One region of the Erwinia sp. TECH1 genome, then DNA from elsewhere that is predicted to be linked to it. Evidence: predicted binding sites of a transcription regulator. Region 1 holds the regulator's gene; the other holds the start of a gene.
What was found. Region 1 encodes sigma-54, which starts transcription at its own class of promoters, with help from an activator protein. Its sites were predicted from a motif close to GTTGGCACANNTTTCGCTNT; they were not measured.

Region 2: the regulator sigma-54 is predicted to act here: its motif matches at 3,157-3,176, upstream of hydN (electron transport protein HydN).

What each region holds. Positions count from the first base shown of each region.
Region 1 covers NZ_JBSRZK010000001.1:4,245,569-4,250,523, reverse strand. The annotation lists gene npr (PTS phosphocarrier protein NPr) at 1-203, opposite strand, end outside; gene rapZ (RNase adapter RapZ) at 200-1,054, opposite strand; gene ptsN (PTS IIA-like nitrogen regulatory protein PtsN) at 1,144-1,626, opposite strand; gene hpf (ribosome hibernation promoting factor) at 1,820-2,107, opposite strand; gene rpoN (RNA polymerase factor sigma-54) at 2,130-3,563, opposite strand; gene lptB (LPS export ABC transporter ATP-binding protein) at 3,612-4,337, opposite strand; gene lptA (lipopolysaccharide ABC transporter substrate-binding protein LptA) at 4,341-4,883, opposite strand; gene lptC (LPS export ABC transporter periplasmic protein LptC) at 4,855-4,955, opposite strand, start outside.
Region 2 covers NZ_JBSRZK010000001.1:1,122,058-1,127,012, forward strand. The annotation lists gene hypF (carbamoyltransferase HypF) at 1-239, opposite strand, end outside; gene fdhF (formate dehydrogenase subunit alpha) at 355-2,529, opposite strand; gene hydN (electron transport protein HydN) at 2,552-3,097, opposite strand; gene hycI (hydrogenase maturation peptidase HycI) at 3,279-3,764, opposite strand; gene ACVWZ0_RS05150 (formate hydrogenlyase maturation HycH family protein) at 3,757-4,176, opposite strand; gene ACVWZ0_RS05155 (NADH-quinone oxidoreductase subunit B family protein) at 4,230-4,955, opposite strand, start outside.

The DNA of each region.
Region 1 (4,955 bases):
CTGGCTTCAATCTCAATCTGTCCGCCTTTCGCCGAATCCAGCATCAGCAGTGCAATAACGCTGCTGGCTTCCGCTTCCGTGCCGCTCTCGTTGCGCAGCAGCACCTCGGCATCAAAGCTTTGCACCAGTTCAAACAGCTTCATCGCCGGTCTGGCGTGCATACCCAGCTTGTTTTTGATCTCAACCACTTGTTTGACGGTCATGATTTGCGCTTTTCCAGAGTACGATGACGGGACTGCACGTTCTTGCCGCGCGAGCGGAAATAGTCAGCGAGTTGTTCGGCAATATAAACCGAGCGATGCTTGCCGCCGGTACAGCCAATCGCCACGGTAAGATAGCTGCGGTTGTTGGTTTCCAGCATCGGTAGCCAGAGTTCAAGATAGCTGCGCGTCTGATAGATAAAATTGTGCACTTCGGTATGACGATCCAGGAAAGCGGCCACCGGACGATCCAGCCCCGTCATCGGCCGCAGTTTCGGATCCCAGTGCGGGTTCGGCAGAAAGCGGACGTCGAACACGTAATCGGCATCGATCGGAATACCGTGCTTGAAGCCGAAGGATTCAAACACCATCGTCAGTTCACGTTCCCGCTTGCCTAACAGGCGCGTGCGCAGCATTTCGGCCAGCTCGTGCACCGACATCTCCGAGGTATCGACGATCAGATCCGCACGCGAGCGCAGCGGCTCCAGCAGATCGCTCTCTTCATCGATGGCGCTTTCCAGCGAAAGATTTTTACTGGAAAGCGGATGCAGGCGTCGGGTATCGCTGTAGCGCCGGATCAGCGTATTGCGATCGGCATCCAGGAACAGCAGCTGCGGCGAAAAGCTGTCGGGCAGGCCGGTCAGCGCTTTCTCAAAGATCTCCGGCGACTCTGGCATATTGCGCACGTCAATACTGACGGCCGCCGAGATGTTACGATCCGCCAGTGACCTGGCCAGCTCCGGCAGCAGCACCACGGGCAGATTATCCACGCAGTAGAAGCCCATATCCTCCAGCGCCCTCAACGCGACGGACTTACCGGAACCAGAACGCCCGCTGACGATCATCAGCACCATGACTTATTCTCCTGATTTGAAGCCTTTCCAAAGGGACGGGGAACTTCCCTGTGCATACGCTCGGGCCGACAGACCGGCCCACTAAAGGCTTAAGAGGCGGCTTGTGGTTCCTCTGCCATGATAGCAAACAGCTCTTCATCGCTTTGCGCAGCGCGCAGTCGGCGGCAGACCGTTTTATCGGCCAGACGTTTTGCGACCAGCGAGAGCGTGTGCAGATGCGTTTTACACTGATCGGCAGGCACCAGCAGGGCGAAAAGCAGATCGACCGGTTGATTATCGATAGCGTCGAAGGCTACCGGCTGATCGAGACGGATAAACACGCCTACCGCGCGCAGCGTATCTTCCACCAGCTTGCCGTGTGGGATCGCGATGCCGTTACCTATGCCGGTACTGCCCATACGTTCACGCGTCAGGATCGCTTCAAAGATCGTCTGATGCGGCAGATTAAGCTGTTTGGCCGCCAGCTCGCTGATAATCTCCAGCGCCCGCTTTTTGCTCTGGCAGTGCACGCCGTTGCGGGTACAGGAAAGGCTCAGGACCGAGCTCAGTTCCAGTGTCAGGTCATTGTTCATCATAGGTTCACTTAGGTATTCACTTCCGCCTGGCAAAACGGCGCTGCCCGATCGTTCGGCAGGCCATCAGTCGAATGCATTATGCCCGTTGATTAACGGCCCGCCTTCTGCAATCAGAAGACGAGCCGGTTAGTTTACACCACATTCTTATCAGATAAGGGTGGCGAAAAAATAATCAATGCTGCAAGGGTAATTAATGCTGCTTCAGCTTGTCTTTATGTTTATTCAGCTGGCGTGTCAGCTTGTCAATCAGGCCGTCAATCGCCGCATACATATCTTTTTCTTCCGAGGTGGCGTGCAACTCACCACCGCTGACGTGCAGCGTCGCATCGGCGACCTGCGTCACCTTTTCCACCTTCAACACAATATAAACCTGCCCGATACGGTCAGTGTATTGCTCCAGCTTGGCGAATTTAGCCACCACGAATTCACGTAAAGGCTCGGTAATTTCAACATTCTGCCCGGTAATATTGAGTTGCATAAGCTCTTCCTTATCTGTTCGTTCAGACCAGCTGCTTGCGCTGATTTGAGGGCGGGATGGATAAAGACTCTCGGTACTTCGCGACGGTGCGGCGGGCCACGATGATCCCCTGGTCGGAGAGCAGGGTGGTCAGCTTGCTATCGCTAAGAGGCTTGGCGGGATTCTCCGCCGAGATCAATTTCTTCACCAGCGCGCGAATGGCCGTGGAAGAGGCTTCGCCGCCGCTTTCGGTGTTCACGTGACTGGAGAAGAAATATTTCAGTTCAAAAATACCGCGTGGGCTGTGCAGGTATTTTTGCGTGGTAACGCGTGAAATCGTCGATTCGTGCATCTCTACGGCGGAGGCGATATCCGCCAGCACCATAGGACGCATAAATTCTTCACCCTGCTCGAAGAAAGCCTGCTGCTGGTCGACGATGCAGCGCGTGACCTTCAGTAGCGTATCGTTGCGGCTCTCCAGACTTTTTATCAGCCAGCGGGCTTCCTGCAAATTGCTGCGAATAAACTGGCTGTCGCTGTCGCTGCGAGAGCTGCCGCCCAGCGAAGCATAGTGCTGGTTAATCTTCAGGCGCGGCACGCTGTCGGCATTCAGTTCCACCACCCAGCGGGCGCCGATTTTACGCACCAGCACGTCCGGGATGACATATTCCGGTTCGCTGGTATTAATCGACTGGCCGGGACGCGGGTCAAGCGACTGGATCAGCTGCATGGCGTTTTTCAGCACGTCCTCTTTCAGCCGCGTGACGCGCATCAGGCTGCGGAAGTCGTGGTTAGCCAGCAGATCCAGATGGTCGCTGACAATAAGCCTGGCCTCTTTCAGCCAGGGCGTGTCATCCACGAACTGCGACAGCTGCACCAGCAGGCAGTCGCGCAGATCGCGTGCGCAGACGCCGATCGGATCGAACCGCTGAACGCGCTTCAGTACCGCTTCGACTTCTTCCGCAGAAAGCTCTTCGTTGCCGATACTCTCCTGGATCTCCTGAAGAGAAACGGTCAGATAGCCGGTCGGATCCACGGCGTCGACAATGGCGGTGGCGATGGCGCGATCGGTATCGGTAAAAGGCGTCAGCTCTACCTGCCACATCAGGTAGTCCTGCAACGACTGGGTGGTTTCGCCCTGATAAACAGGCAGCTCGTCGTCGTGGTAGTCGGTGCCGGTGCCCGACGGCGTGCCGGCGGTGTAGATTTCGTCCCAGGTGGCGTCGAGCGGCAGCTCTTCCGGCATATCTTTTTGTTCCAGCGCCTCGCGGGTATCCAGCGCCTCTTTTTCCTGATATTCGCGGCTGTCGACTTCTTCGTGAAGATCGGTTTGTTCAAGCAGCGGGTTGCTTTCCAGCGCCAACTGAATTTCCTGCTGGAGTTCAAGCGTAGAGAGTTGCAGCAGACGTATCGCCTGCTGCAGTTGTGGCGTCATGGCAAGCTGTTGGCTAAGCCTGAGCTGCAAACCTTGCTTCATATTCAGGATACTTATTCCTTAAAAATCTTGACCGGTCTGAACACCTTATCAGAGTCTGAACTCTTCGCCCAAATAGACGCGCTTAACTTGTTCATCCTGGAGGATTTGCTCAGGCGAGCCGTGAGCGATCAGGTGTCCCTGACTGACGATATAGGCTCGTTCGCAGACGGCCAGCGTTTCACGGACGTTGTGATCGGTGATCAGCACGCCCAGGCCGCTGTCGCGCAGGTGTTCGATAATCTTTTTGATATCGATAACCGAAATCGGATCGACGCCTGCGAAAGGCTCATCCAGCAGGATGAATTTAGGGTTCGCCGCCAGCGCGCGGGCGATCTCTACGCGACGGCGTTCACCGCCGGAAAGCGCCTGACCCATGCTGTCGCGCAGGTGCGCGATATGGAACTCCTCCATCAGCTCGTTGGCGCGATCGGTTCGCTGTTCCGCCGTTAAATCTTCACGGATTTGCAGCACCGCCATCAGGTTGTCGTACACGCTCAGGCGGCGGAAAATAGAGGCTTCCTGCGGCAGATAGCCGATGCCCCGACGCGCGCGCGCGTGCAGCGGCAGAATACTGATATCTTCATCGTCGATAACGATGCGGCCCGCGTCGCGCGGCACAATGCCCACCACCATATAAAACGTGGTGGTCTTACCGGCGCCGTTCGGGCCCAGCAGGCCGACGATCTCACCGGATTTTACCTCCAGGCTGACATCTTCCACCACGCGTCGGCCTTTGTAGGCCTTCGCCAGATTTTGCGCAATTAAAGTCGCCATGGCTTAGTTACTCTTCTTGGGGGAGGAGGCGTTTTTATCCTGCAGCTGCGAAGGCACCAGCACGGTAGTGACGCGCTTGCCGGTATTGCCGTAGGCCTGCATTTTCTGCTCTTTCACCAGATAGGTGATGCGATCGCCTTTGACGTTGCTGTCCAGCTGCTCCAGATAAGCGCTGCCCGTCAGCTCGACGAAATCCTTCGCCAGCTCGTAGTGCATTTTCTGCGCATGGCCTTTAACGGGCTTGCCGTTGTCCTGCATCTGATAAAACGTTGCCGGATTGCCCCAGGCATCCACGATGGTTTTGTTGCTGTCGCCGTTCGGACGCGTGACCACAACCTTATCCGCGGTGATTTTGATCGAGCCCTGGGTCACGATGACGTTGCCGGTAAAGGTCGCCACGTTGCCCTGCATATCCAGCGCCTGATTTTCGGAGTCCACGTTGACCGGCTTATCCGAATCGCCCGTCAGGGCAAGAGCGGGCAGGCTGGCAGTCAGCAGCAGGCCGAGCGTCAAAAACTTAAGGTTGGTTCGCATTCTGAATTTCATAGGAGGTTTTGACCTTTTCAATCAACTCGGCGGTTTTCTTCCGTAAATTGCCACGCATCTTCATGCCGCTAG
Region 2 (4,955 bases), 3.1 Mb from region 1:
CAGGCATAAGGCTGGACGCTGAGGCTGTCGATACGCGCCAGCGGCGGCGGCTCGTGCCGTAGCCGTTCGATAAAGAGCGGAATGGCGGCAGACTGAAGCAGGCGTATTTCCACGCCCGCGCTGTCGTTGCAGACTTCGCCGCGTAGCCGTAGCCGCCTGGCTAACTGCCAGACAAAAGGCCGAAAGCCGACGCCCTGCACTTTGCCGCTGACGCGCACGGACACTCCTGAATCGGACATAGTCAGCTCCTGAAGGACCGGGCTGCCCGGTCCTGGATCGGATTAGCCTGAACCCTTGCGGAAGGAATGCGGGATGTCATATCCACCTGGCTCCCGTTCCGCGTTGGCGCAGAACTTAAGCGGTTACGGCAATCGGGATCGCATCGTCCACGGCGCTGCGCAGGCGCGCTTTCATCTCGCTGTAGGTTTGACGCGCATAGTTCTCCGCCCACGACTGATCGGCAATCCGCTCCACCTTCACCGCACAGTATTTGGTTTCCGGCGTTTTAGAAATGGGGTCAAGGTTCTCCTGAGTCAGTTCGTTGCAGGCGCCAATCCACCATTGATAGGTCATATAGACTGCGCCAACGTTAATACGCTCGTTGTGATTAGCGCGTGAAATCACTTTACCGCGGCGCGAGGCGACCCAAACCAGTTGCCCATCGCGTATGCCCAGCGCCTGCGCATCCTGCGGATTGATCTGCACAAAACCCGGCTCATCCGCCAGCGTTTGCAGCGCGGAACAGTTGCCGGTCATTGAGCGGCAGGAGTAGTGGCCGACCTCGCGCACGGTACAGAGCACCAGCGGATAATCTGCGTCCGGCACCTCGGCCGGCGCGCGCCATGGCGCGGCAAAAAGCTGGCCTTTGCCGGTTGGCGTGGTGAAACGATTGTCCTGATAGAGATAAGGCGTACCGGGGCTGTCCAGCGTGGTGCAGGGCCACTGCACGTGTCCCAGCGTGCCCATTTTTTCATAGGTAGCGCCGTAGAACAGCGGACAGAGTTCGCGCATTTCATCCCAGATTTGCTGGTTATCGTTGTAATGCATCGGATAGCCGAGTTCCGTTGCCAGCAGGCTGATAATTTCCCAGTCACGCTTAACGTTATCTTTGGGTTCGATAGCTTTTTCAAAGCGCTGAAAGCCGCGATCGGCGCAGGAGAATACGCCGCCGTGTTCGCCCCAGGAGGTGGCGGGTAAAATGACGTCAGCCTGCTCGGCGGTTTTGGTCATAAAGATATCCTGCACCACCACAAAATCCAGCGCCTCAAACCCCTTGCGCACCAGGCTTAAATCGGCTTCGGTCTGTAGCGGATCTTCCCCCATGATGTAGTAGGCTTTGACTTGCCCTTCCAGCGCCAGGTGCGGGATCTCGGTAATGCGATGGCCGATTTCCGCATCCATCCGCTCGACGTCAATACCCCAGGCTGCGGCAAATTTTGCCCGGACCTGCGGATCGGTCACCGACTGATAGCCAGGGAACTCATTCGGCAGCACGCCCATATCGCAGGCGCCCTGCACGTTGTTTTGCCCGCGCACCGGGCCGACGCCGACGCCAGGCCGGCCCAGATTGCCGGTCAGCAGCGCCAGGCCAGCGAGGCCTTTCACCACGTCGACAGCCTGACCAAACTGCGTCACGCCCATCCCCCACATAATGGTCGCGGAGGGCGCAGCAGCAAAGGTGCGCATAGCCTGACGGATTTGCTGAGCGGACACGCCGGTCTGTTCGGCAACCGCTTCCGGCGAATAGTCGGCCAGCTGGCGACGGTACTCGTCAAATCCTTCCGTATATTTCGCCACGTAGTCACGATCGTAGAGATCTTCTTCGATCAGCACGTAGGCAAAGGCGTTAACCAGCGCCATATTGCAGCCGTTTTTGATTTGCAGATGCTGGTCGGCGATACGGGCGGTTTCGATGCGGCGGGGATCGCAGACAATGATCTGCGCGCCTTTTTCTTTGGCTTTTATTACGCGGCGAGCCACGATAGGGTGGGAATCCGCACAGTTATAGCCGATCACCAACAGGCATTTGGAATTTTCAATATCGTTGATGGAATTGCTCATGGCGCCGTTGCCGAGCGTGGCCTGTAAACCGGCCACCGACGGGCCATGACAAACGCGGGCGCAGCAGTCGACATTATTGGTGCCGATCACCGCGCGGGCAAACTTCTGCATGACATAGTTGGTTTCGTTGCCGGTACCGCGAGAGGAGCCGGTATGCATAATCGCGCGCGGGCCGTGCTTCTCTTTGATTTCTTTCAGGCGCTTAGCGGTATAGCGGATAGCTTCATCCCAGCTGACTACTTCGAATTTCCCGCCCTTCTGACGGCGGATCATCGGCTGCGTCAGGCGCGGCGTCAGCAGTTTAGTGTCGTTGAGAAAATCCCAGCCATAGTAGCCTTTCAGGCACAGCTCACCCTGATTGGTTACGCCATCGGCGGCTTCGGCACGGAGAATTTTATTGTTTTCCACGACCAGGTTCAGCTTGCATCCGGCCCCACAGTAAGGACAGACGGTGGTGACTTTTTTCATCTTATTTTTCCTCTTTCCGGGGTTAAAACAGCAGGCCGGAAGTGCTGGCAAGCGCCGCACGGCGGCGTTTTTCTACGTTCATTTCCTTGAGCCGATCGCGGTCAACGGTCAGCAAGGCCTTGGTCGGACAGACTTCCTGACAGGCTGGGCCTTCTGCACGGCCCTGACACAGATCGCATTTATGCGCTTCGGCTTTATCTGCGACGGCGGTCATCGCCGCCGCGTTCTGACGAAAAAGGGGTTTGACCACGACCTCCATCGCGCCATAAGGGCAGGCGACGACGCAGGTTTTGCAGCCAATGCAGTGCTCCTGCATTACCTGGATTGCGTCGCCGCTGCGCACGATTGCGCCGTTCGGACAGACGTTGGCGCAGGGGGCATCTTCACACTGGCGGCACAGCACCGGCGTACTGAGGTTGACGCTTTTGATCACATGCAAACGCGGCGTGAAGGTGGTGGTATTGAGCTGCGAGATATCCTGCGACAAGCTGTGAGCCATCACGCAGGCGATTTCACAGGTACGGCAGCCGATACATTTTTGGGGATCGGCAATGATGAACCGGTTCATCTGAATCTCCTGATTCCATTAAATAAGCGGCCGACGGATCCCGGCCTTATGGCGGAGGTAATGCATAAAGCGTTCCAGCCAGAGGGTTTATTTTTTCTTATTTATTTTCAATGCGTTAATAAGGGTTCGTGGGGAGTGACTGTGGTCTGTCGGCCGTATCGTCATTTTCCCGACACTTATGTCATGTTGGCCTCGGGCGAAAAGGCGCGATGCCCAGGCCCGTCTCCAGCAGAGGAAGCCGCTGATAAAGCTCGCCAACCGCCCGCTCGACCGCTGGGCTAAGGGGATAGTAAAAAGCCACCACATCGGGCTGGATGCCGACAAAGGTAATCTGCGGAATAGCTTCCCGTAGCTGCTGAATTAAAAAGCTGAGCGGCAGCGTGTGGGTGGTCATCACGAACATTTCGGCGATATCGCTTTCGTCGATAAGGCGCATTTCGCCGGGAGCCAGCCCCATGTCGGTGGCGTCCACAATCACCAAACGATCGGGCCGCTGCTCGCGCAGGTAGCCAATATCGTTTTCCGGCGCGGCTCCGCCATCCACCACCGTCCAGCCGGGCAAAGGGGCGGCGGCGCAAAGTTCGGCCAGGCGTGGCCCGGCGCCGTCGTCGCCCATCATGCTGTTGCCCACGCATAACAGCGCGTAGCGGGAAGAGGAATTAAGCATCGTATCTCCTGACCATCAGGTACATGGCGGGGTCGTTTTCAATTTGCTGGAGCAGGGCGATCAGGCGATCGCTCCACGCTTGCTGCTCTGCACTCATCCGCTCACGGGCGTCGCGCAGCGCCAGGGCCAGCAGATGGGTGTGACTGCTGTCGATAGTGATTTCGCCAAAGCGGCGCACGCCTGCCATTTTCCGCTGGGCTTCGCTGTTTTCCGCCAGGCAGGCAATCCATTGCAGATAGCCTTGAAGCGGGCAGGTGAGCTGCGGTTGCAGACAGTCGATAACGCCAACGTGGTGACCAATCGCCAGGCTGTAGTAAACCACCTCCTGGGCTTTCTTCGAGCTACGCTGCTGCGCGCATTTTTCATCGACGAATTTGCTGCCCAAAGCGTAAAACACCACTTTGTCGTGCAGGACGCGGGCCGACGGCTGATGCCGGGCGTAACGCTGTTGGTTAACCTCGGTGCTCACAGGCGAACCTCCCCGCGCAGAACCTGCTGATAAATTTGCTGTAAATGCCCCACGATCTCCGCCAGGCGGAGATCGCCCTGCTCATCCAGCCAGTCCGCCACGCGCTGTTCTACGGACTGCACGCCGGGCGCGGCCAGCGCCTGCATAAAGCGATCGGCAATCTGGCGACCATAGCGATAGCCGGCCATGCGTCGCGCTTCGCGATCCAGCAATACCCGCAGCGGCTGCGGCAGCGTAGGGTGCAGCAACGCCGCCGGTTCAGCCGCCTCAGGGTGCTGCTGACCTTTAATTTTTTGATCGAGCAGGCCAAGCGCCATGGCAAAACCATAAATAGTGGCGGCGGGCGTGGGCGGGCAGCCGGGAATATAAACATCCACCGGCACAATCTTGTCCGTGCCGCCCCAGACGCAATAAAGGTCGTGAAAAATGCCGCCGCTGTTGCCGCAGGCGCCATAAGAGATACAGATTTTCGGGTCTGGCGCCGCGTCCCAGGCCCGCAGCGCAGGCACGCGCATGGCGCGGGTGACGGCACCGGTAAACAGCAGAATATCGGCATGACGCGGGGAAGGAACTACCTTGATGCCAAAGCGTTCGGCGTCGAACAGCGGTGAAATAGCGGCAAAAATCTCTATTTCGCAGCCGTTGCAGCCGCCGCAGTCAACCCGATAAACGTAGGCGGAACGGCGAATGTTGTTCAACAGCGTGCTTTTCAGGCTGGCGAT